Regions from separate parts of the Streptomyces sp. NPDC058872 genome, predicted to be linked through region 1. Evidence: riboswitches for the same ligand, from Rfam matches in the RefSeq annotation. Region 1 holds a riboswitch; each other region holds the start of a gene.

The links. A riboswitch is a leader RNA that binds a small molecule or an ion and turns the genes downstream of it on or off. The one in region 1 is predicted to bind cyclic di-AMP.
Region 2: linked by a shared signal. The riboswitch ahead of ACFW22_RS27025 (M23 family metallopeptidase) and the one ahead of ACFW22_RS22110 (M23 family metallopeptidase) in region 1 are both predicted to bind cyclic di-AMP.
Region 3: linked by a shared signal. The riboswitch ahead of ACFW22_RS19880 (C40 family peptidase) and the one ahead of ACFW22_RS22110 (M23 family metallopeptidase) in region 1 are both predicted to bind cyclic di-AMP.
Region 4: linked by a shared signal. The riboswitch ahead of ACFW22_RS12170 (peptidoglycan DD-metalloendopeptidase family protein) and the one ahead of ACFW22_RS22110 (M23 family metallopeptidase) in region 1 are both predicted to bind cyclic di-AMP.

What each region holds. Positions count from the first base shown of each region.
Region 1 is NZ_JBHYMK010000035.1:20,173-25,836, reverse strand. It holds gene ACFW22_RS22120 (MFS transporter) at 1-963, shown strand, start outside; gene ACFW22_RS22115 (PP2C family protein-serine/threonine phosphatase) at 1,072-2,283, shown strand; cyclic di-AMP (ydaO/yuaA leader) riboswitch at 2,496-2,660, shown strand; gene ACFW22_RS22110 (M23 family metallopeptidase) at 2,672-3,778, shown strand; gene ACFW22_RS22105 (aldo/keto reductase) at 3,822-4,766, shown strand; gene ACFW22_RS22100 (PrsW family intramembrane metalloprotease) at 5,041-5,664, opposite strand, start outside.
Region 2 is NZ_JBHYMK010000050.1:53,454-59,117, forward strand. It holds gene ACFW22_RS27010 (DNA topoisomerase (ATP-hydrolyzing) subunit A) at 1-479, opposite strand, end outside; gene ACFW22_RS27015 (M16 family metallopeptidase) at 661-2,007, shown strand; gene ACFW22_RS27020 (M16 family metallopeptidase) at 2,004-3,401, shown strand; cyclic di-AMP (ydaO/yuaA leader) riboswitch at 3,614-3,779, shown strand; gene ACFW22_RS27025 (M23 family metallopeptidase) at 3,792-4,562, shown strand; gene ACFW22_RS27030 (GntR family transcriptional regulator) at 4,753-5,436, shown strand.
Region 3 is NZ_JBHYMK010000029.1:75,262-80,925, forward strand. It holds gene ACFW22_RS19870 (ATP-dependent Clp protease proteolytic subunit) at 1-408, shown strand, start outside; gene ACFW22_RS19875 (hypothetical protein) at 416-721, shown strand; cyclic di-AMP (ydaO/yuaA leader) riboswitch at 1,037-1,242, shown strand; gene ACFW22_RS19880 (C40 family peptidase) at 1,246-1,719, shown strand; partial or broken gene ACFW22_RS19885 (hypothetical protein) at 1,793-2,380, shown strand; gene ACFW22_RS19890 (GNAT family N-acetyltransferase) at 2,952-3,890, shown strand; gene ACFW22_RS19895 (hypothetical protein) at 3,935-4,105, opposite strand; gene ACFW22_RS19900 (ATP-binding protein) at 4,270-4,713, opposite strand; gene ACFW22_RS19905 (8-amino-7-oxononanoate synthase) at 4,884-5,664, opposite strand, start outside.
Region 4 is NZ_JBHYMK010000015.1:38,194-43,857, forward strand. It holds gene ACFW22_RS12150 (aspartate aminotransferase family protein) at 1-1,033, shown strand, start outside; gene ACFW22_RS12155 (helix-turn-helix domain-containing protein) at 1,112-1,741, shown strand; gene ACFW22_RS12160 (DUF6126 family protein) at 1,782-1,937, shown strand; gene ACFW22_RS12165 (tyrosine-protein phosphatase) at 1,953-2,774, opposite strand; cyclic di-AMP (ydaO/yuaA leader) riboswitch at 3,135-3,305, shown strand; gene ACFW22_RS12170 (peptidoglycan DD-metalloendopeptidase family protein) at 3,310-4,287, shown strand; gene ACFW22_RS12175 (SGNH/GDSL hydrolase family protein) at 4,439-5,233, shown strand; gene ACFW22_RS12180 (STM4011 family radical SAM protein) at 5,220-5,664, opposite strand, start outside.

The DNA of each region.
Region 1 (5,664 bases):
ATCGTGGCCGGCTGTGCGCTGCGGACGGTCGGCTTCGGGGCGCTCGCCCTCGCACAGTCGCTGCCGTGGCTGATCGCCGCCTCGCTCGCCACGGGACTGGCGGGCGCGCTGTTCAACCCGGCGGTGCGGGCCTGCCTCGCGGCGGAGGCGGGGGAGGAGCGACGGGTGGAGGCCTTCGCGCTGTTCAACGCCTACTACCAGGCGGGCATCCTGCTCGGGCCGCTCGTCGGGGTGGCCCTGACGGGGGTGTCGTTCCGGCTGACGTGCGTGGTGGCGGCGGTGCTGTTCGCCGGGCTGACCCTGGTCCAGCTGCGGCACCTGCCCGTGCGGACCGCCTCCGGTGCCGCCGGGGAGGGGGAGCGGGGGCAGTTCCGCACCGTGCTCGCGCACCGCACCTTCTGGCTCTTCTCGCTGGCCATGACCGGCTCGTACGTGCTGTCCTTCCAGGTCTACCTGGCGCTGCCGCTCGCCGCGGGCGGTAGGGCGACGACGACCGCGCTGTTCGTGGTCTCGGCGCTCGTCGCACTCGTCGGGCAGTTGAGGATCACGGCCTGGTGCCGGCGCCGCCTCAGCCGGGAGCGGTGCCTGGTCCTCGGACTCGGTCTGATGGGCAGTGCCTTCCTGCTCCCGGCCGCCCTGGGCCGGGGCGTGGCGGGGCTGCTGCTGTGCGCGGCGGTGCTGGCCGTTGCGAACGCGGTGCTCTACCCGTACGAGATGGACACCGTCGTCGCCCTGGCCAGGGGCCGCTGGGTCGCCACCCATTACGGGCTCTACAACACGGTGTGCGGGATCGGCATCACCCTGGGGAACCTGGGGACGGGCGCGCTGTTGGACGTCACCGGGTGGTCGGCGGTGCCGTGGCTCGCGCTGTGCGGGGTCGGTCTGGTGTGTGCGGCGGCGATGGCCCTGCTGGCCCGGGGCGGGCGGCTCGCCGAGGGGGTCGCCGTCCCGGCGTCGGGCTGACGCCGTCCACCGGTCGGCCGCCCGGGAGTCGCCGCCGCGCGGGACGGCGGCGACCCTGGGAGGGCGCGGTGCGGACCGCGGCCGGTCGGACCGGGCAGGAGAGCACAGGTGGGGCACCCCGTGGGAGCGGCGCGCGGAGCACGGCGGCGCGACGAGGCCCGTCCGGCGTACGGCGGGGTGCGGCGGTTCCTCCGCACCCTGCCCCCGCTGGTCATCGTGGGCGGTGTCGTCTTCGACCTGCTGACACCGCCCGCGTACACGGCGGCGCCGCTCTTCTCCGCCGCCCCGCTGATCGCCGCGCCCTTCTTCTCGACGCTGACCAGTCTGCTCACCGGCATCGCCGCGGTGCTGGCCTCCATCGGACTGCACGTCTACAACGGCACCTCCTTCGACATCCCGCCCCTCACCGAGACCCTGACCGTGGTCACCGTCTCCGTGCTCGCCCTGCTCATCAACCGGGTCGTGCGCCGCAGCGGCGAGCGGCTCGCCTCGGCGCGGGTGATCGCCGCCGCGGCGCAGAAGGCCGTGTTGCCGACGCCCGCCGAGCGGATCGGCGGGCTGCAGTGCGCGGCGCGGTACGAGGCGGCGCAGGCCGATGCGTTCATCGGCGGGGACCTGTTCGCCGTGCAGGACACCCCGCACGGGGTGCGGCTGGTGGTCGGGGACGTGCGGGGCAAGGGGATGGACGCGGTCGAGGCGGTCGCCGTCATCGTGGGGGCCTTCCGGGAGGCGGCCGAGCAGGAGCGGTCCCTGGAGGGGGTGGCGCAGCGGCTGGAGCGGGCACTGGCGCGGGAGGGCACCCGCCGGGACGAGCTCGACGCGGTCGAGGGGTTCACGACCGCGGTGCTGGCCGAGGTCCCGCACGCCGGCGGGAGCGGGACCTTCGACGGCTTCGTCCGGGTCGTCAACCGCGGGCACCCGCCGCCGCTGCTGTTGTACGGGGACGGGCGACTGGCCCCCCTGGAGCCGGACGAGGCCGCGCTACCGCTGGGCATGGGTGAGTTGGGTGCGTGGCCGGACCGGGCGCAGGCCCTGCCGTTCCCACCGGGTGCGACGCTGCTCTTCTCCACTGACGGCCTCTCGGAGGCCCGGAACGGGCAGGGCGTCTTCTACGATCCGGCGGCCCGGCTCGCCGGGCGGATCTTCCCGGGGCCGGAGGAACTGCTCGATGCCCTCGTGGACGACGTGCGCCTCCACACGGGTGGCGGTGCGACGGACGACATGGCGTTGCTCGCGGTGAGCCGGCCGGCGAGCGGGCAGCCGGAGCGGCGCCGGACGATGCCGGTCGTGCCGCCGACCGGCTCCGGTCACCAGGGGTAGTCGAGGGGTGTCACTGCGATAACAATTGACACAACGTCAGATTTTGAAGGTTTCGCCCTTCGTGCCCCTGGCCTTGTTGAGTGGGGGTCAAATCGCCTCATAGCGTGCTAATTCAATGAATGATCAAGGGGAACGGCTTGGAATCGGGAGGCCCTGTCTATTAACGTTCGATAACGCAGTGCGGTCGTCCCAGCCGTCGCAAGAGGCGGCACCGTGCGCATGCGCCGAATCCTGAAAAGGAACCGGGGAACCACCACTTGGGGTGAATCGGGCCCCTTCGCACGCGTGCGAACCACGCACCCGCGCGAGCGAGCCCGTAGGAGACCTTCCTGCTCCGAACCCGTCAGCTAACCCGGTAGGCGAGGAGGAAGGAAAGGAGCGCGCCCCCGTGGCGTCCAACACCCCCGCACCCGAGGCCCCCTTCGACGCCTTCGGCGGCGGTGCGGGTCCCGTTGCCGAAGGCACCGAGTGGAACCCCACCGAGGGCTCCCTCCGGGCCGAGAACCGTTCCGGCGGCCGGCACCGGGTCGTCAAGCAGCGCTCCAACTTCGCCCGCTCCTCCACCGTCCTCGGCGTCGGCGTGATCGCGGCCGTCGGCGCGGGCGGCCTCGCCACCGCGCAGGAGAAGCCCCCGGTGGCGATATCCCTCCCCGACCTCCCCGACCTGGACCTTCCGGACGCCCAGGACCTCCCCGGCGTCGGCGCGTTCCTCTCCGGCGACGAGGAGGAGGCGCCCGTCACCACGGCCGCCGCCAACCCGAACCCGCTCACCAGCACCACGTACGCCACCGCGACCGAGGACCGGAGCGGCCAGGCCGAGCAGGTCTCCGCCGGCACCGCCGACGCGGGAGAGGCCCTGCGCGCCCGCATCCTCCAGCAGGCCGAGCAGCAGCAGGCCTCCGCAGACGCCACCGAGAAGGCCGAGGCGGAGAGGGCGGCGGCGGAGAAGGCGGCCGTCGAGGCCGCGGCCAAGGCGGAGGCGGCGGCGAAGGCCGAGGCGGAAGCCAAGGCGAAGGCGGAGGCGGAGGCCAAGGCGAAGGCGGAGGCGGAAGCGGCGGCGAAGGCCGAGGCCGAGCGCCTGGCCCAGCTGGCCGCGAGCTACTCGCTCCCCCTCTCCTCGTACACGATCACCTCCACCTACATGCAGTCCGGCTCCATGTGGTCCTCCGGCTACCACACCGGCCTCGACTTCGCCGCCCCCACGGGCACCCCGCTGAAGGCCGTCCACGGCGCGACCGTCAAGTCGGCCGCCTGGTCCGGTTCCTACGGCTACCGGATCGTCCTGGAACTGGAGGACGGCACCGAGGTCTGGTACTGCCACCTGTCGTCCATGACGGTCAGCGTCGGCCAGACCGTGGGCACCGGCGAAACGATCGGCCGCGTCGGCGCCACCGGCAACGTCACCGGCCCCCACCTCCACCTGGAGGTCCACACCCCCGGCGGCGACGGCATCGACCCGGCCGGCTGGCTCCGCTCCAAGGGCCTGAGCATCTGACCCCGGTGGAATAGGCCCGGCGGCGGGACCCGTTGGTCGATTCATGACCACCCTCCGCCCGCTGGGCACCTCCGAGCTGCACGTCTTCCCCCTCGCCCTGGGCGGCAACGTCTTCGGCTGGACCGCCGACGAGGACCAGTCCTTCGCCGTCCTCGACGCCTACGCCGCGGCCGGTGGCAATTTCATCGACTCCGCCGACGTCTACTCCGCGTGGGCCGAGGGCAACGAGGGCGGCGAGTCCGAGACCGTCATCGGCCGCTGGCTCGCCTCCCGGGGCAACCGCTCCGAGGTCGTCGTCGCCACCAAGGTCGGCGCCCACCCCCACTTCAAGGGCCTCTCCGCCGCCACCATCAAGGCGGGCGCGGAGGAGTCGCTGCGTCGCCTGGGCACCGACCACATCGACCTCTACTACACCCACTTCGACGACGAGTCCGTCCCCGTCGAGGAGATCGTCACCGCCCTCGACGGGCTGGTGCGGGAGGGCAAGGTGCGGGCCGTCGCCGCCTCCAACATCTCCCCGGAACGGCTGGGCGCCTCCCTCGACTTCGCCGAAGCCGAAGGCCTCGCCCGGTACGTCGCCCTCCAGCCGCACTACAACCTGGTCTCGCGCGACACCTACGAGGGGCCGCTGCTGGACGTCGTCGCCGGGGCGGGCATCTCCGCCGTCCCCTACTACGGCCTCGCGTCCGGTTTCCTCACGGGCAAGTACCGCCCCGGGAAGACCGTCGAGAGCGCCCGCGCCCACCGCGCGGCGGCGCTCGCCGAGACCGGGCGCGGACGGGCCGTGCTCACCGCGCTCGACACGGTCGCCGAAGCGCACGGGGCGGAGCCCGCCACCGTCGCCCTGGCCTGGCTGGCCTCCCGGCCGACCGTCGCCGCCCCGATCGCCTCGGCCCGCACGGTGGAGCAGGTCCCGGCCCTGGTCGCCGTCGCCGACCTCACCCTGACCGGGGCCGAACTGACCCTCCTCACGGAGGCCTCGGCCTGAGCCGCCGACCGGGGTGCCGACGGCCGCGGCCCCCGGCCGACCCCCCCCCGCCCCGGGCCCCGGGCCGGCCCCGTCCCCCGGGCGCGCCCCGCCCCCGACCCCCGCCCCCGCCGCGGCCCGCGCGCGCGGCCCCCCCCCCCCCGCCCCCCCCCGCCCGCGCCGGCCCCCCCCCCGGGGGGGCCCCCGGCCGGCGCCCCGGGGCCCCCCCCGCGCCCCCCGGCCCCGCGGCCCTGCCCGGTCCGCCGTGCGCGCACGGCCCCGTACCGCAGCCGCCTCAGCTGCGGTACGGGTTGTAGCCGTCGTAGTCCAAGTACTGGGGAGGCGCCCAGGCCCGACCCGTCGCCCGGGCCGCGTAGGTGAGGGCGGGCGAGGCGACCGCGCGGCGCTGCCACAGGTGGTGCAGCAGTTCCTGCTCCCGGGCCGCGAAATCGGGCCCCGCGGTGCCGCGCCGGGCCCGGTTCCGGAGGAACGCCAGGGTCGTCGCGAAGGACTCGTACTCGCCGACCGCCCGCGCGGCCGGCTGACCGTACGTCCGGGCGGCGAACGAGCGGGCCACCTGGCGGGCCTGCATCGAGGAGAGCGCCAGCGGTTCCGCGGGGGCGAGCCAGCCGGCCGCCGCGTACGCCGGGAGCTCCCCGGAGATCGTGCGCAGCTCCCGCTGCCGGCTCCACACCGCCAGCCAGGTCAGCAGGCCGAAGGCCGGGACCATGAGCGCCCCGTACACGGTCAGGAAGGCGAGTGCACCGCCGAAGGCGACCGAGCCGTTCCACGCGGCGTGCAGGCCCATGGCGAGCAGCAGTCCGGCCAGCGGCAGCAGCACCTTGCGGAGCCGCCTTCCCCGCGGAGCGAGGGCCGCCAGCCCGAAGCCGATGCCGGTGAGCGCGGTGAAGAGCGGATG
Region 2 (5,664 bases), on a different contig from region 1:
TTCGGCGCGAAGTCGACCGTGTCCTCGTCGATGGACTCGGTCATGAGGAGCGCGGCGGGAGCCATCCGGGACTCGGTGTACCGCATGGCGGCCGGTGGGTCGTCATTGCCCAGGGAACCGAAGTTGCCGTGGCCGTCGACCAGGGGCAGACGCATGGAGAAGGGCTGCGCCATGCGGACCATCGCGTCGTAGATCGACGCGTCGCCGTGCGGGTGCAGCTTGCCCATCACCTCGCCGACGACGCGGGCGCACTTGACGAAGCCGCGCTCGGGGCGCAGGCCCATTTCGTTCATCTGGAAGACGATGCGGCGCTGTACGGGCTTCATGCCGTCGCGGGCGTCCGGGAGGGCACGCGAGTAGATCACCGAGTACGCGTACTCGAGGAAGGAGCCCTGCATCTCGTCGACGACGTCGATGTCGAGGATCCTCTCCTCGTACGCGTCGTCCGGCGGCGGTGTCTTCGTGCTGCGGCGGGCCATCGCGGCTGCGGCTCCTTCACCAACAAGGTTGATCTGACGCGGACCATTGTGGACCGTGTCACCGACAACGCCGACCGCGACCCGGAAGAGGGACATCATGACGGGGCGGGAACTTCGCCAGGTGTCGGCGCGCTTGCATACAGTGGCAGGACTTTTTCACATCGCGATCGAAGGGACGTACATGCCCATGGGTCACACGGCCACGGCCGAGGCCGGCTCCGGCGGCCTGACAGCGACCGAGCACCGGTTGGCGAACGGCCTGCGCGTGGTGCTCTCCGAGGACCACCTGACCCCGGTCGCCGCGGTCTGCCTCTGGTACGACGTCGGCTCGCGTCACGAGGTCAAGGGACGCACCGGCCTCGCCCACCTCTTCGAGCACCTGATGTTCCAGGGCTCCCAGCAGGTCCAGGGGAACGGCCACTTCGAGCTGGTCCAGGGCGCCGGAGGATCGCTCAACGGCACGACCAGCTTCGAGCGCACCAACTACTTCGAGACCATGCCCGCGCACCAGCTGGAGCTCGCGCTCTGGCTGGAGGCGGACCGCATGGGTTCGCTGCTCGCCGCCCTGGACGACGAGTCCATGGAGAACCAGCGGGACGTCGTCAAGAACGAGCGCCGCCAGCGCTACGACAACGTGCCGTACGGCACCGCCTTCGAGAAGCTGACCGCCCTCGCCTACCCGGAGGGCCACCCCTACCACCACACGCCGATCGGCTCCATGGCCGACCTGGACGCGGCCACCCTGGAGGACGCGCGGAACTTCTTCCGCACCTACTACGCCCCCAACAACGCGGTCCTGTCCGTCGTCGGCGACATCGACCCGGCGCAGACCCTCGCCTGGGTCGAGAAGTACTTCGGCTCCATCCCCGCCCACGACGGCAAGCCCGAGCCGCGCCCCGGTGAGCTGCCCGAGGTCATCGGCGAGCAGCTGCGCGAGGTCGTCGAGGAAGAGGTTCCCGCCCGTGCGCTGATGGCCGCCTATCGGCTGCCGCACGACGGCATGCGCGAGTGCGACGCCGCCGACCTCGCCCTCACGGTCCTGGGCGGCGGCGAGTCCTCCCGCCTGCACAACCGCCTGGTGCGCCGAGACCGCACCGCGGTGGCCGCGGGCTTCGGCCTGCTGCGGCTCGCCGGGGCGCCTTCGCTCGGCTGGCTCGACGTCAAGACCTCCGGCGGCGTCGAGGTTCCGCAGATCGAGGCGGCCGTCGACGAGGAGCTCGCCCGGTTCGCGGCGGAGGGGCCCACGTCGGAGGAGATGGAGCGTGCACAGGCCCAGCTGGAGCGCGAGTGGCTGGACCGGCTCGGCACGGTGGCGGGCCGCGCGGACGAACTGTGCCGGTTCGCGGTGCTCTTCGGCGACCCGCAGCTCGCCCTGACCGCCGTCGACCGGGTCCTGGGCATCACCGCGGACGAGGTCCGGGCGGTCGCGGCGGCCAAGCTGCGCCCCGACAACCGCGCGGTGCTCGTCTACGAGCCCTTGGCGACCGAGCAGAGCGACAGCGACGAGGAAGAGGGAGCGGACCAGTGACCGACGCTGCCGTGTCTTTGACCAACATGGACTTCCACCCGCAGCCCCGGCCGGGCACCGCGAAGCCGTGGGCCTTCCCGGCTCCGGACCGTGCGAAGCTGGACAACGGCCTGACCGTCCTCACCTGCCACCGGCCCGGCCAGCAGGTGGTGGCGGTGGAGCTCTTCCTGCCGGCGCCGCTGGACGCCGAGCCCGCCGGTCTCGACGGCGTTGCCACCATCATGGCCCGCGCCCTGTCCGAGGGCACCGACCGGCACAGCGCGGAGGAGTTCGCGGCCGAGTTGGAGCGCTGTGGCGCCACGCTCGACGCGCACGCCGACCACCCGGGCGTGCGGGTCTCCCTGGAGGTGCCGGTCTCCCGCCTGCCCAAGGCGCTCGGTCTGCTGTCCGAGGCCCTCGTCGCGCCGGCGTTCCTGGAGACCGAGATCGAGCGCTTGGTGCGCAACCGCCTCGATGAGATTCCGCACGAGTCGGCCAACCCGTCCCGTCGTGCCGCCAAACAGCTCTACAAGGAACTGTTCCCGGACGGTTCCCGGATGTCCCGGCCGCGCCAGGGCACCGAGGAGACGGTCGCCGCGATCGACGCCGCTGCGGTCCGCGCCTTCTACGAGGCGTACGTGCGCCCCGCCACGGCCACGGCCGTGGTCGTCGGCGACCTGACCGGCATCGACCTCGACAAGGTCCTCGCCGAGTCCTTGGGCGCCTGGACCGGCGAGCCGGCCGAGCCGCTGCCGATGCCTCCGATCACCGCCGACGACACCGGGCGGGTCGTCATCGTGGACCGCCCCGGTGCGGTGCAGACCCAGTTGCTGATCGGTCGGATCGGTCCGGACCGGCACGACCGCGTCTGGCCGGCCCAGATCCTCGGCGCCTACTGCCTGGGCGGCACCCTGACCTCGCGCCTGGACCGCGTCCTGCGCGAGGAGAAGGGCTACACGTACGGGGTGCGGGCCTTCGGGCAGGTGCTCCGCTCCGACGCCGGGGGGAACGGCGCGGCCATGCTGGCCATCAGCGGTTCCGTCGACACCCCCAACACGGGTCCGGCCCTTGATGACCTCTGGAAGGTGCTGCGGACCCTGGCCGCCGAGGGCCTCACGGACGCCGAGCGCGAGACGGCCGTGCAGAACCTGGTGGGTGTGGCGCCCCTCAAGTACGAGACGGCCGCTTCGGTCGCCGGGACGCTCGCCGATCAGGTGGAGCAGCACCTCCCGGACGACTTCCAGGCCGAGTTGTACGCGCGTCTGGTCGAGACGGGCACGGTCGAGGCGACGGCCGCCGTGGTCAGTGCCTTCCCGGTGGACCGACTGGTCACCGTGCTGGTCGGTGACGCCGCTCAGATCGCGGAGCCGGTCCGGGAGCTCGGCATCGGCGAAGTCACCGTGGTGACCGGCTGATCCGTTCTGCCGACCACGGCAGAACCCGACAACGGAGGTCCCTGACGGCATGGTTCGTCAGGGACCTCCTGTTTGTCCGTATTGCTGGCAAGGGTGGCCTTCTGCCCTGTGGCATGTCTTACAAATAAGCGTGTCTGTTTGGTGATTGACAGACGATCCGCATAGCGTCGGTCCGGCTGTTCGTCAGTTGCACGTGCCGCAACCGCGGCATCGAACAGTCATCGCCGAGTCCCCGTCAGGCGCGAGCCTGGGGAGCCGGGGACCCACATCGAGTCCCTGGGGTGAATCGAGCGCCTTCGTCCCGGACGGAGGGGTTCGTAGGAGACCTTCCTGCTCCGAACCCGTCAGCTAACCCGGTAGGCGAGAAGGAAGGAAAGGACCAGCCACTTCATGGCGTTCACCCGTGCCACCGGGAAGCATCGTGGTTCGAGCCGGATGGCTCGCCGCAGCGTGGGCATCGCCGGTGCGGCGACGCTCGCCACCACCGGCGTCATCGGCACCCTGGCCTCCCCGGCGCTCGCCGCCGACACGGACGACCGGTCCGCCGAGGACACCGGCCTCACCCAGGTGATCACCGAGGACTCCCTCGTGGACCGGATCAACGCCCAGGCCGCCGCCCAGGAGCAGGAGGCCGTCGAGGCCATCGCCAAGGCGAAGGCCGAGGCCGAGGCCAAGCGCAAGGCCGAGGCCCGGGCCAAGGAGATCCGACTGGAGCGCGAGCGCGCCGCCCGCGAGGCCGAGCGCCGCCGCCTGGCCTCCTTCCAGCTTCCCGTTGCCGGCTCGTACGTCTCCACGGGCTACAAGGCCGGCGGCTCGCTCTGGTCCTCCGGCAGCCACTCCGGCGTCGACTTCCACGCCGCCTACGGCAGCCGGGTCGTCTCCGTCGGCTCCGGCACCGTCGTCGAGGCCGGCTGGGGCGGCGCCTACGGCAACAACATCGTCATCAGGATGAACGACGGCACGTACACCCAGTACGGGCACCTCGCCTCCATCGGCGTGTACGTCGGCCAGACCGTCGAGCCGGGCCAGCAGATAGGCGTGTCGGGTTCGACCGGCAACTCGACCGGCCCGCACCTCCACTTCGAGGCGCGCACGAGCCCCGAGTACGGCTCGGACATCAACCCGGTCTCGTACCTCCGTGCCCGCGGCGTCGCGGTCTGATCCGGACCCGTCGCGCACCGCGTCGCAAAAGCCCCGGCTCGTACTGAGCCGGGGCTTTTTGCTGACCAAAAGATATCCATGGATTCCGCTGGGGCATCGGAAATTCTGGCGTGCTGCAATAGAGTCGCAGATCGGACGCAGGACGGGCGTCGGTCACATTGTCTCGCGCGGACCAAGGCGGAGGTCGGACATGCGCATTCCCGCGCACTCGGTATGCACGGCGATCCGGGACGACATCGTCTCCGGTCTGTTCGAGCGGGGGAGCCGGTTGACCGAGGAGCAGCTCGCTCGTCGGTACGGGGTTTCCCGCGTTCCGGTCCGCGAGGCGTTGCGCACCCTGGAGTCCGAGGGCTTCGTCGTCACTCGCCGGCATGCGGGCGCCCATGTGGCCGAGCCCACCGAACAGGAGGCGGCCGATCTCCTCGACATGCGGTTGCTGCTCGAACCGCTGGGGGCGGCGCGGGCGGCGCAGCGGCGCACCCAGGCTCACCTGAAGGTGTTGCGCGGGCTGGTCAGACTGGGGCAGGAGCGGGCCAGGCGGGGCCAGGGCGAGGACCTGCGGTCGCTCGGGAGCTGGTTCCACGAGACGCTCGCGCAGGCTTCCGGCAGTCCTGCCCTGACGGCGCTGCTCACCCAACTGCGCTACAAGATCGCTTGGGTGTACGTCGTGGAGCAGCCCGCCCAGCCGCTGGAGGCCTGGGCGGAGCACGGCGCGATCGTGGACGCCGTGGCGCGCGGTGACGCCGAGCGGGCGAGGGCGTTGACGGCGTTGCACGCGGAACGGTCGCTCTCCCTGCACCGGCCCAAAGGGCAGGAACGGGGGCGCGTGAGGCTTTCGCAACGCGCAGTCAACACGGCGAGCGCCCAGAATTAACACGTGCACCGTATACAAAGAATGGCTATTCGGGTGGCGCCGTCTGTGTTGCCCGAAAGAAAGTGTTCGTGAATGCGGGCCGGTGAATGCGGAGTCGGTGGCGCGGGTCTACCGGCCCGAGGTCGGTGAATCCGAAGCCGACGGGAGACACAGTCATGAGAATGGCCGTGGTTTCCGGAATTCCGGAAACCACCGCCCTGCGTCCCCCGGGGGGGGTCAGACGGTCTC
Region 3 (5,664 bases), on a different contig from region 1:
GGGGGTTCGGTCAGCGCCATGACCGCGATCCACGACACCCTGCAGACCCTCTCCTGCGACGTCGAAACCACCTGTCTGGGCCGGGCCGGAACCACCGCCGCCGTCCTGCTCGCCGCCGGCACTCCGGGCAAGCGCCTGATCCTCCCCGGGGCCCGCGTCACGCTCCGCCAGCCGGCCCCGGACGGTCCCTTCCAGGGGCGGCCGGGCGAACTGGAGGTCCACGCGCACGAACTCCTGCGACAGCGCGCCCTGCTGGCCGGACTGCTCGCCGAACACACCGGGCGGGAGCGCGAGCGGATCGACGCCGACCTCGACCGCCTGACGGTCCTGGACGCAGCGGCAGCCGTCGCCTTCGGACTGGTGGACCACGTGGTCTCCAGTCGGCGCGGCACCGGCGCCACCCGGTGAGCCGGCCGTGGTGCCCGAGCTCCCTCCGCTGCCCGCGCTGACCCGCGCCGAGGGCGAGTTGGTCGATGCGTACCTCGAAGTCATCGACCTCCTCGGAAAGATCAACCCGTCCAGGGGAGCACACACCTACGGCGCCCTACGGGCGGCACAGGCCCTGGTGGGGCGCGCGGTGGCGCTGCGCGACGCCCTGACCCTCATGCACGTGCGGGGCGAGAGCGAGGTCCACGCGGACACCCTGGCCCGCGCCCTGCGGGTGTTGGACGGCGAGCGGCGCACCGACCGGGTCACCGTCCCGCGGACTCGGGCGAGTTGACATTGCGGCATGTCGTGTCGAGGTCCGGACGGCCGACGACCGGCGCAGGAACCCTCCCTCGTTCGGCGTAGCGGACAAGTCGACATGTGGAGGGGGAGAGTTGCACGGCAGGTGTACGCATCTGGCGCAATCTGGCATTCCACCGCTGGTACAGGGCTCGTCAACCACCTCTCCAAAGGTCGCTAAAGCATCTTGTCCACCCGAACGGATCAGTCGTGAGGAGCCTCACATATCGCCGTTTCAGCTCGGTTTTCGACCCGTACATGGGTCAAGATCCCTGTCGACGACAAGCCCCCGCCATCCGAGGCGGGGCGGTCCGGGCGGACGCCGAGTCCTGCCGCCGTCCGGGCGTCTGGTCGACAGGAGTGGATCGGCAGGAGTGGAGGACCCGAGCAGTACGGGACCCGAACGCTGCTTCGCGCAGCGGTCCGTCCCTTGGGGTGAAGCCGCAGCCGCGGCCGGGCATCTTCGCCTGCCCGAACCCGACAGGTCATCCTTCGCAGGCGGCTGACGAAGGGTTGCGCATGACTGCGCAGATGCACGTCCCGTCCCTGCTGTCCCGGGCCGGAGCCGTCTCGGCTCTGACCCTCGCCGCCGTCGGCGGCACGATGCTCGCACCGGGTGCGACGCCGGAGGCCCAGGCAGCGACCACCTACGCGAACAAGGCACTGAGCATCGCCGCCTCCAAGAAAGGAGCCCCGTACCGCTACGGGAGCGCCGGACCCAGCAGGTTCGACTGCTCCGGCCTGACGCTCTACGCGTACAAGAAGGCGGGCAAGTCGCTGCCCCGGACCGCGCAGCAGCAGTACAACAAGACCCGTCACGTTTCGGCCGCCAGCAGGCAGAAGGGGGACCTGGTCTTCTTCCACTCCGGCGGGAGGGTCTACCACGTGGGCATCTATGCCGGCAGCGGCAAGATCTGGCACTCGCCCAAGACGGGCTCCTGGGTGAAGCTCGACAAGATCTGGACCTCGAAGGTCCTTTACGGTCGCGTCTAGGGAGGGTACCGGGTCGTCATCAACCTGCGGGTTTTGCCTGTGCGGCGGGGCCTGGACGGGTAGGCCTTCCCGGGTGACTCGTGTGCGGCTGACGGATGCGGAGTGGGAGTTCATCGGGCCTTACCTGCCGATCGGCGAGTACGGCCCGTACCCCGGGCGGCTGCGGCAGCACTTCGAGAGTGTGGGCTGGTGGTTAAGGGGCGGCCACGACGAACAAACCGGGCAGGAAACCGAAGGTGATCCCGAGCGGGAAGAACGACGGCGCATCCGGCGCCGACGGAAACTCCGGCTGAAGGCCGCCCTCCTCGGACGCTCCAGGGGCGGACAGACCAGCAAGATCCATGTCTCCGGCGACCGGAAGTGCCGCCCGCTGGCGTTCATCCTGACCGCGGGACAAGCAGGCGGCAGCCCGCAGTTCATCCCCGTGCCGCGAAAGGTACGGGTCCGCGGGCCCGTCGGCCGGCCCCGCACCCGGCCCGACGCGGTCGCCGGGGACTCCCGGCCCGGCGCCCTGTGCACCTCCCACAGCGGCACCCGGACCCGCCTCCACGACGTCCACCGCGCCCGCACCGCCGCCCTCGCGATCACCAGCCGATCCGGTCACCGGCGCCACCGCCCCCGGCACGTGGCGGCCGGTCCCAGTGACCGGGCAGGCCGACCGGCCATCCGCCTTCTCCTCACGCCCCGTCGACGGGGCGCTCGTCGACGGGGCGCGCCACTGGCCGAACTCGCACTTGCTGGAGCACGTCCCGTGCTCGCACCCTGCCCGCGCCGCCGGATCGGGAGCCTGCGTCCACAATGCCCCGCCCGGCGGCCAGGAGCCCGTCGCCCGCGTCGAGTGCCGTGGCGGTCGTCGGTTCGCGTGGCCGTACCGGGTCCACCGCGCGGTGCCCAAGCTCCCGACGACGGTCGCGGAGGAGGCCGCGCTCGACGCCGCGAGGGACGCCCGCCAGACCTGTCCCGCCTGCCGCCACTGCTTCCACCGTGTCCCCTGCGCTCCTTGGGCTCGTGCCTGGAGCGCTACAACGGCACACCTGTCGCCCCTGCCTCCTCCATCCCTCCCCCGGCCAAGCATCTGCTCGCTGGTCAAAGCCTCGGTCCCCAGCACGTCCTTGGGGGGCGAGCGCAGTACGTCGGAAGCCGTCTTCGCCGCGGCGCCGTTCGCCGCAGTAAAGGGGCCGCCAGCAAGAAACGTCTTGCTCTGCCATTCCCCAATCGTGATCATGTGCCGAATGCGATTCTTTCCCGCTGCTGAGGACCCCACCGCCCTGGACCGTGCCGCCGCGTACCCGGCCGACGGTCCCATCACCGCCCTGACCGCTGAGAGGATCCGCGAGGAGCTCGGTGCCAACCAGTTCCGCCCGGAATGGGTCTGGCTTGCCGAGGACGCGAACGGGCACGTCTCTGCCCGTGCGCTGTGGTGGGGCCGTGCCGACAGCGAGCGGCCCATAGCGCTCGATTGCCTCCAGGTCCGCTCCACCGTCGCCCATCCGGTTGCCGTCGCCACCAGGCTCCTCGAAGCCGGGCATGCCGCCTTCGGCACCCGGCCGCTGTACAACCTCTCCCTCCCCGCGGACTGGAGCAGCCGACCGGAACTGAGCGAGGCGGTGGCCTGGCGTCGCGAGGCGGGCCTGCGTACGGGGCTGAGCCGGGAGATTCAGCGCCTGCGCTACGAGTGGACTCCGGCGGCGGGGCTGCCCGAGGCCGGCGGTCGGCTGACGTTCCGCGAGGGCAGCGACGAGGAGTTCCTGGATGCCTTCGTCCGGGTGTCGGGCGACAGCCTCGACCAGGCCACCCGTGACGAGCTGCGCGCAAAAAGCGCCAGGCAGCTGGCCGAAGAGGACATGAAGTTCTACCTCGACTGCCCGGGCGATCGCTCCTGGTGGAGGCTTGCGGAGCTGCCCGACGGCACTCTCGCCGGCCTGGCCGTCCCGTCAGCGACCCCGTACAACCGCAACGTCGGATATCTCGGTGTCGTACCCGAGCAGCGCGGCAAAGGGCTGATCGATGAGATCCTCGCCGAGATCACCCGCTTCCACGCGACCGAACGCGCCGAGCGCATCACCGCGACCACGGACACGACGAACATCCCGATGGCCGCCGCCTTCGACCGCGCCAACTACAAGGTGACGGAGATCCGCATGGTTCTGGAGGCTCCGAGGGCCGCATGACATGCCGACGGAAACGGCGTCGTACCACCACGAGCAGCAATGCGTCAGTAGCCCCACCATCTGTTCGTCGCGGCCGTCCGCTTTGACCTGGCCTTCTCCGCCTCGGCGGCAGCCTTCTCCCACACGGTGAGGATCTCCTCGTCCAGGTGCATGCCGGCCGCGTCGTGATGGGCCCGGACGGTGGTGGAGTCGATGGCGACCAGGGACAGGTCCACCTCGCCCCGCTTGGCGGCCTACCCGTCCAGGCCCCGCCGCACAGGCAAAACCCGCAGGTTGATCACGACCCAGTACCCTCCCTAGCACCCATGCCGGGCACTGGTCCAGGCAGGGGGAACGCCGCCGCACCCCCGTCGTGGAGCGGGAGTTCGGGCGGTGCGCCTCAGGCGTACGAGCCCGACACCGGTGCCGGAGCCCAGGGAAGCGTGATCCACACCGTCTTGCCGCCCTCCTCGGTCGGCGTGACCGAGAGCCGGCCGCCCGCCTCCGCCGCGAGCGAGCGGATGATGACCAGGCCCCGGCCGTTGTCCTGCTGGACCGCTGCCGGAAGACGGCGGGGCCAGCGGGGGTGGCTGTCGGTGACGCCGATGTGGAGCCGCTCCTCGCGCTCCCAGCGGACGTCGACCGTGAAGGTGGGCGACTGGCCGAAGGTGTGCAACACCGCATTGGTGGCCAGCTCCGAGACCATCAGACGGATCGCGTCCGCCAGGTCGGCGGCGCCGTCGAAACCCCACCCGTCGAGGACCTCCACGACGAACCGCCGGGCCATGGGGACCGACGCGGGATCGCTCGGCAGCGTGACGGTTGCTTCTTGGTGGTCTGCCATGGCGACGCTGTCCCTTTCCCGCCGGGGCGCATGCTCCGGATCGCGCTTCGCGTCAGAGTGCCACCGATCGTGCCGCGCCGACAGGCGTTCCTCCAAGATATGTCCCCATCTGTCGCCCGAAGCGGTGAACTCTTGCTTCCGTCAACCCCTTTGGGAGAGCCGTCGGGCCGTCAGGCCCCCGGGGCGGTCCGGAGGACCGTCTCCACCGCGAGGCGGATCTGCTGGTCCGTGAGATCGGCCCGGGCCGTGAGCCGCAGCCGTGAAATGCCGTCGGGAACCGACGGGGGGCGGAAACAGCCCACCGCCAGGCCCTGTCCGCGACAGTCCGCGGCCCAGCGCAGCGCGGCCTCCGGGGAGGGGGCACGGACCGAGACGACGGCCGCTTCGGGGCGGGCCGCGGTGAGGCCGGCCTCCGTGAGCAGGCGGTGCAGGGTGGTGGCGACGGTCCGGGCCCGCCCGGCGAGCCCCGGTTCGGCCTCGATCAGGCGCAGGCTGGCGAGCGCACCGCCCGCGGCGGCGGGGGCGAGCCCGGTGTCGAAGATGAAGGTGCGGGCCGCGTTCACCAGGTGCTCGATCACCCGGGAGGGCCCCAGGACGGCGCCGCCCTGGCTGCCGAGGGACTTGGACAGGGTGAGGGTGGCGACGACGTCCTCGTCGCCCGCGAGCCCGGCCTCGTGCAGGGCGCCCCGACCGCCGTCACCGAGGACGCCGAAGCCGTGGGCGTCATCGACGACGAGCCCGGCACCGTGGCGTCGGCACGCCTCGGCGAGGGCGGACAGCGGCGCCTTGTCGCCGTCCACGGAGAAGACCGAGTCGCTGACCACCAGGGCCCGGCGCCCGGGGTGTGCGCCCAGCGTCTTGGCGACGGCCTCGGGGTCGGCGTGCGGAACGACGGCGGTCTCGGCGCGCGCCAGACGACAGCCGTCCACGATCGAGGCGTGGTTGGCCGCG
Region 4 (5,664 bases), on a different contig from region 1:
GGTCTTCTTCGGGAACAGCGGCACGGAGGCCGTGGAGACCGCCCTCAAGTTCGCCCGGTGCGCCACCGGGCGTCCCAGGGTCCTCTACTGCTCGCACGCCTTCCACGGACTCACCACCGGCTCCCTCTCCGTCAACGGGGAGCGGAGCTTCCGGGACGGCTTCGGTCCGCTCCTGCCGGACACCCCGATCGCCCTCGGCGACCTCGACGCCCTGGAGCGGGAACTGCGCGCGGGCGACGTGGCCGCCTTCGTCGTCGAACCCATCCAGGGAAAGGGGGTCCACGAGGCGCCGCCCGGCTTCTTGCGGGCGGCCCAGGAGCTGCTCCACCGGCACGGTGCGCTGCTCATCGCGGACGAGGTGCAGACGGGCCTGGGCCGCACCGGCGACTTCTACGCCTACCAGCACGAAGAGGGCGTCGAACCGGATCTGGTCTGCGTGGCCAAGGCGCTCTCCGGCGGCTACGTGCCGGTCGGGGTCACCCTCGGCAAGGACTGGATCTTCAAGAAGGTCTACTCCTCGATGGACCGGGTCCTGGTCCACTCGGCGAGCTTCGGCGCCAATGCCCAGGCCATGGCGGCCGGGCTCGCCGTGCTCTCGGTCATGGAGGACCAGGACGTCGTCGCCCGCGTCCGCCGGACCGGTGGGCTGCTCGCCGGGCGCCTGCAGGAGCTCGTGCCCCGGTACGAGCTCCTGCACGAGGTCCGCGGACGCGGTCTGATGATCGGGATCGAGTTCGGTCGGCCGTCCTCGCTGGGGCTGCGCAGCCGCTGGACGATGCTCCAGGCGGCCCGCAAGGGCCTCTTCGCCCAGATGGTCGTCGTCCCGCTCCTCCAACGGCACCACATCCTCACCCAGGTCTCCGGGGACCATCTGGAGGTGATCAAACTGATTCCGCCGTTGATCATCGACGAGGCGGACGTCGACCGGTTCGTCACCGCCTTCACCGCGGTCATGGATGATGCCCACGGAGGTGGCGGGCTGCTCTGGGACTTCGGGAAGACACTGGTCAAGCAGGCGGTCGCACAGCGCTGAGCCGTGCGTACGACGAGTGTCTTTTGCCTCTGAGGCAAGAAATTTGCCTCAGAGGCACGGTCCTGGCGGAATGGACGCATGGACCACGTCCCCGGGGCGCCGCCCCCGGTCCCCGTCACCCCGGACGCCCTGCCGGACGTCGCTCCGCAGCTGCGGGCCCTGCGCCGTCGTCGGGGGCTCACCCTGGAGGCCGCCGCCCAACGGGCCGGTCTCTCGCCGGCCCACCTCTCACGGTTGGAGACCGGAAACCGGCAGCCCTCGCTCCCGATGCTGCTCGCCCTCGCCCGCATCTACGGTACGACGGTCTCCGAGCTCCTCGGCGAGGCTCCCCCCGAGCGCGATCCGGTGGTCCGGGCGGGCCGTTCCGAGCCGGTCGAGGCCGATGGCTGGGTCTACCGCCAGGCGGGTGGGGCCGGCCGGGCCCTGCAGTGCCTGCGGGTCCACGTGCCGTACGCCACCCGGGCCGACATCGTGCGGGTCCATCCGGGCGAGGAATGGATCCACGTCCTGGAAGGCCGGGTGCGGCTCGCGCTCGGCGAGGTCGTCCACGTCCTCGATCCCGGGGACAGCGCGCACTTCGACTCGCTGACCCCGCACCGGATCGGTGCCGCCACCCCCGGCGGGGCCGAGCTGCTCTTCGTCCACACCCTGATGCAGAGCCCCGCCGCCGAGCTGTGCCTCGGAGGCGGGACCCCGCACCGGAGCTGATCACGGGCGACTCGTTGAGATTCTCGAAGGAAGGGTTGACATGTCCGAGAAATCCGCACCGGTCACCGGTGAAGAGCGTGGTGAGGGCCGGTTCCCCAAGGGGCTCGTGCTCCGCCTCTTCGCCTATCTGATCGCCGGCCACCTCTTCGCCGGCTTCCTCTACCTGCTCTTCCTGATGGGCGGGCAGAACCAGTAGTTCCGCCCGCCGGGCTCAGGCGCCGGTGAGCAGCCGCGCCCGCAGGCGTTCGCGGGTCTCCGGGGCCAGCTTGAGTCCTTCCGCGAGGTAGGCGTCCACCGAGCCCCAGGTCGTCCCGATCGTTTCCAGGGCGGCCCGCAGATACTCCACCCGCGCGTCGAAGAGCGGGCTCAGCAGCTCCATCACCTCGGGGGACATCCCGTCCGGGGCGGTGGAGCTGCGGCGTATCTTGTAGCGGCGGTGCGGGTCGTTCGACTTCACGTAGTCGGCCTCGATCGCGTCCCGCTCCACGCCGACGGCCAGCAGGGTGATCGCCACGGCGAGTCCCGCCCGGTCCTTGCCGGCCGCGCAGTGCATGAGGGCCGGGACGCTCTCCTCCGCCATGGAGTGCAGGATCCGGCTGTGCTCCGCAGTGCGCTCGACCACCATCTTCCGGTAGGAATCGGACATGCGGGCGGCTGCCTTGCCGTCGCCGAGGACCTCTCGCAGCTGGGCGACCTCTCCGTCCCGGACCAGCTTCCAGAACTCCTTGCCGTCGGCCGGGTCATTGAGGGGGATGTTCACGTTCCGCACGCCGGGCAGCTCGACGTCCGCGCCCTCGACCTTCCGGTCGGCCTCGTTGCGGAAGTCGAAGACGGTGTGGAGGCCCAGGGAGGCGAGGAAGGCGGCGTCGCGCTCCGTCGCATGGGCGAGGTGGCCGCTGCGGAAGAGGCGCCCGGGGTGAACGGCGCGCCCGTCCGTCGTCGGCAGGCCGCCCACGTCCCGGAAGTTGCGGACCTCCGTCAGTTCGGGCTCGGTGGCTTCGGCGGGTGGGGTCTGCGGCAGCTGCTGCGTCACGGGCGGGTGCTCCTGTTCTGGAGATCTGTTCTTGGGGCAATCATCTCGGCCGGGTGCCGTGTGCGCACCCCCCTCAGGAGGTAATGGGCGATCTGTCCGTATTTGGGCGATAGGGGTAACACGCCCTAGTTGAGGGGGAGATGGGGTTCGATGCGTGAGCAGCGTCATAACCGTGACGGAACGTGCCTGATCGTCTTCTCCAAATTCCCTGGGGAAAAAGGAGATCGACGGACCGTCATCCACGGAGGGTGACCGGAATTTCGCCCCAAAGGCAAAGGATTGCGGAGTTCCTGAAAAGTGCGGCTTGTTCGCTCCGGCCCCACTCGTCTAGCGTCGCGCTCACTCCGGACGGACCGCCGAATCCTGCCACCGCCCGGAATCCGCACTCACCCGTACGAGGCAGGAGCGGGGGACCCAGGTAGTACGCCGATCCCTCGAAAAGGACGGCTCGGGGTGAAGCCGCGTGAGAACGCGGCCGGACATCTCCAGTCCGAACCCGACAGCTCACCTCGTAGGCGACGGAGAGGAATTCGCCATGCCCGCGAAGGGTAAGCACCGCCGTCCCAAGGTCAACCCGATCACCCGCGGGTTCCTGGCAGCCGGCACCGGAGGCGCCGTCGTCGCCCTCCCGCTCCTCGGAGCCACCAGCGCCCACGCCGCCCCGGTCGCCGCTCCGGCCCTGCCCGTCGCCGCTCCGGCGAAGGCCGCCGTCGTGGAGGCCGCCCCGGTCGCCGCGAAGGCCGCGCCGAAGACCTACTCCGTGGTCCGGGGCGACTACCTGTCGAAGATCGCCGCCGAGCACCACCTGGTGGGCGGCTGGCAGAAGCTCTACGAGGACAACCGCCAGGTCGTCGGCGAGAACCCCTCGCTGATCCTGCCCGGAATGAAGCTGACCCTCGGCGCGAAGAGCACGGCGAAGGCCGCCGCTCCGAAGGCCGCGGCTCCGAAGGCCGCCACCGCGAAGGACTCCGCCAGCAGCAAGCGGAGCTCCGGAAAGAACGGCGACGCCCCCCGGGCTTCCCGCAGCAGCGAGCGGGCCTCGGCTCCGGCCGCCGCGACCTCCTCCTCTTCCGCCGCGTCGTCCTCGTCGGCCGGCACGACCTCCTCCTCCGGCTGGTTCGCCCCCGTCAGCGGCGGCGTCTCCACCCCGTACCGTGCCTCGGGCTCCATGTGGTCCTCCGGCTACCACACCGGTGTCGACTTCATGGCCTCCACCGGAACCACCGTCGTGGCGGTCGGCCCCGGCACCGTCTACTCCGCGGGCAACGGGGGAGCGTACGGCAACCAGGTCGTCATCCAGCACGCCGACGGCACCTTCTCGCAGTACGCCCACCTCTCCTCGATCTCCGTCTCCGCCGGCCAGACCGTCAGCGGCGGCCAGCAGATCGGCCTCTCCGGCGCGACCGGCAACGTCACCGGCCCGCACCTGCACTTCGAAATGCGCACCGGACCGGGGTACGGCTCCGACATCGACCCGCTGGCGACCCTGCGCCAGCACGGCGTGAGCATCTGACGCCCCGTAACTCCCGGAGGCCCGGCACGCACGTGCCGGGCCTCCGGCGTATTCCGGCTTGGTGGAATCTTTATCGGTGGCGTATGTCACCCGCCGTCAAGCCCTCCTTACGGTCGCGTAGGTCACACCCGAAGGGGAAGGATGTGGTCCCGTGGCAGACGATTCGAGATCAAGAGAAAACAGCGCATTCGGGTCGTACGCGGCGATCGGTGACAGCTTCACCGAGGGCGTCGGAGACCCCGGCCCCGACGGGGCCTACGTCGGCTGGGCGGACCGCTTCGCGGTCCTGCTCGCCGACCAGCTGCCGGAGCACGACGCCTTCCGCTACGCCAACCTGGCCGTACGCGGACGCCTCCTCGACCAGATCGTGGCGGAACAGGTCCCCCGGGCGAAGGAACTCGCCCCCGACCTGGTGACCTTCTGCGCCGGCGGCAATGACATCATCCGCCCCGGAACGGACCCGGACGACGTGGCCGAACGCTTCGAACGCGCCGTCGTCGAGCTGACCTCCGCCGTCGGAACCGTCATGGTGACGACCGGCTTCGACACCCGCGAGGTCACGCTCCTCAAGCACCTCCGGGGCAAGATCGCCACCTACAACGGGCACGTCCGGGCCATCGCCGACCGCTACGGCTGCCCGGTCCTCGACCTGTGGTCGCTGAAGTCCGTCCAGGACCGGCGCGCCTGGGACGAGGACCGGCTGCACCTCTCCCCCGAGGGACACACCCGGGTCGCCCTGCGCGCCGCGCAGGTCCTCGGCATGCCGGTGCCCGCGGACCCGGACCAGCCGTGGCCCCCGGTCCCGCCGCGCGGCACCCTCGAAGTCCGACGCGACGACATCCACTGGGCCAAGGAGTACCTCGTGCCCTGGATCGGACGCCGGCTGCGCGGCGAGAGCTCCGGAGACCACGTCGAGGCCAAGCGCCCCGACCTCATGCCGCTGTAGTCGGCGGTGCCGCGGGGATCCGCTCCAGGACCCCGCCGGCGAACACGTCGTACAGCGGCAGCGTCTCCAGGTGGACGTAGCCGATGTGACAGTCGCAGACGGCGAGGGGACAGACCCGGGGACGCAGGGCGGCGCGGTACGAGCCGTCGTACAGGTTCCCCAGCTCGGCCCGGACGAAGTGGCAGCGCCGCACCGTCCCCTCGCCGTCCACCGAGACCACGGACTCCCCGGTCCGGCAGGGCAGCCCCGCCGAGCGGTGCGGATGCCGGCTGTACGGGAACAGGGGGTCGAGCTCCGTCCAGGCATCGGCCTCCGCGTCGGTGTAGGTGCGCCCCTCGGCCGCGTTCACCCAGAGGTACACGTGCGGGGGCAGCGCCGCCCGCAGCCGGACGGCGTCCTCCCGGTGCTCGGGCAGGCCGACCACGCCGACG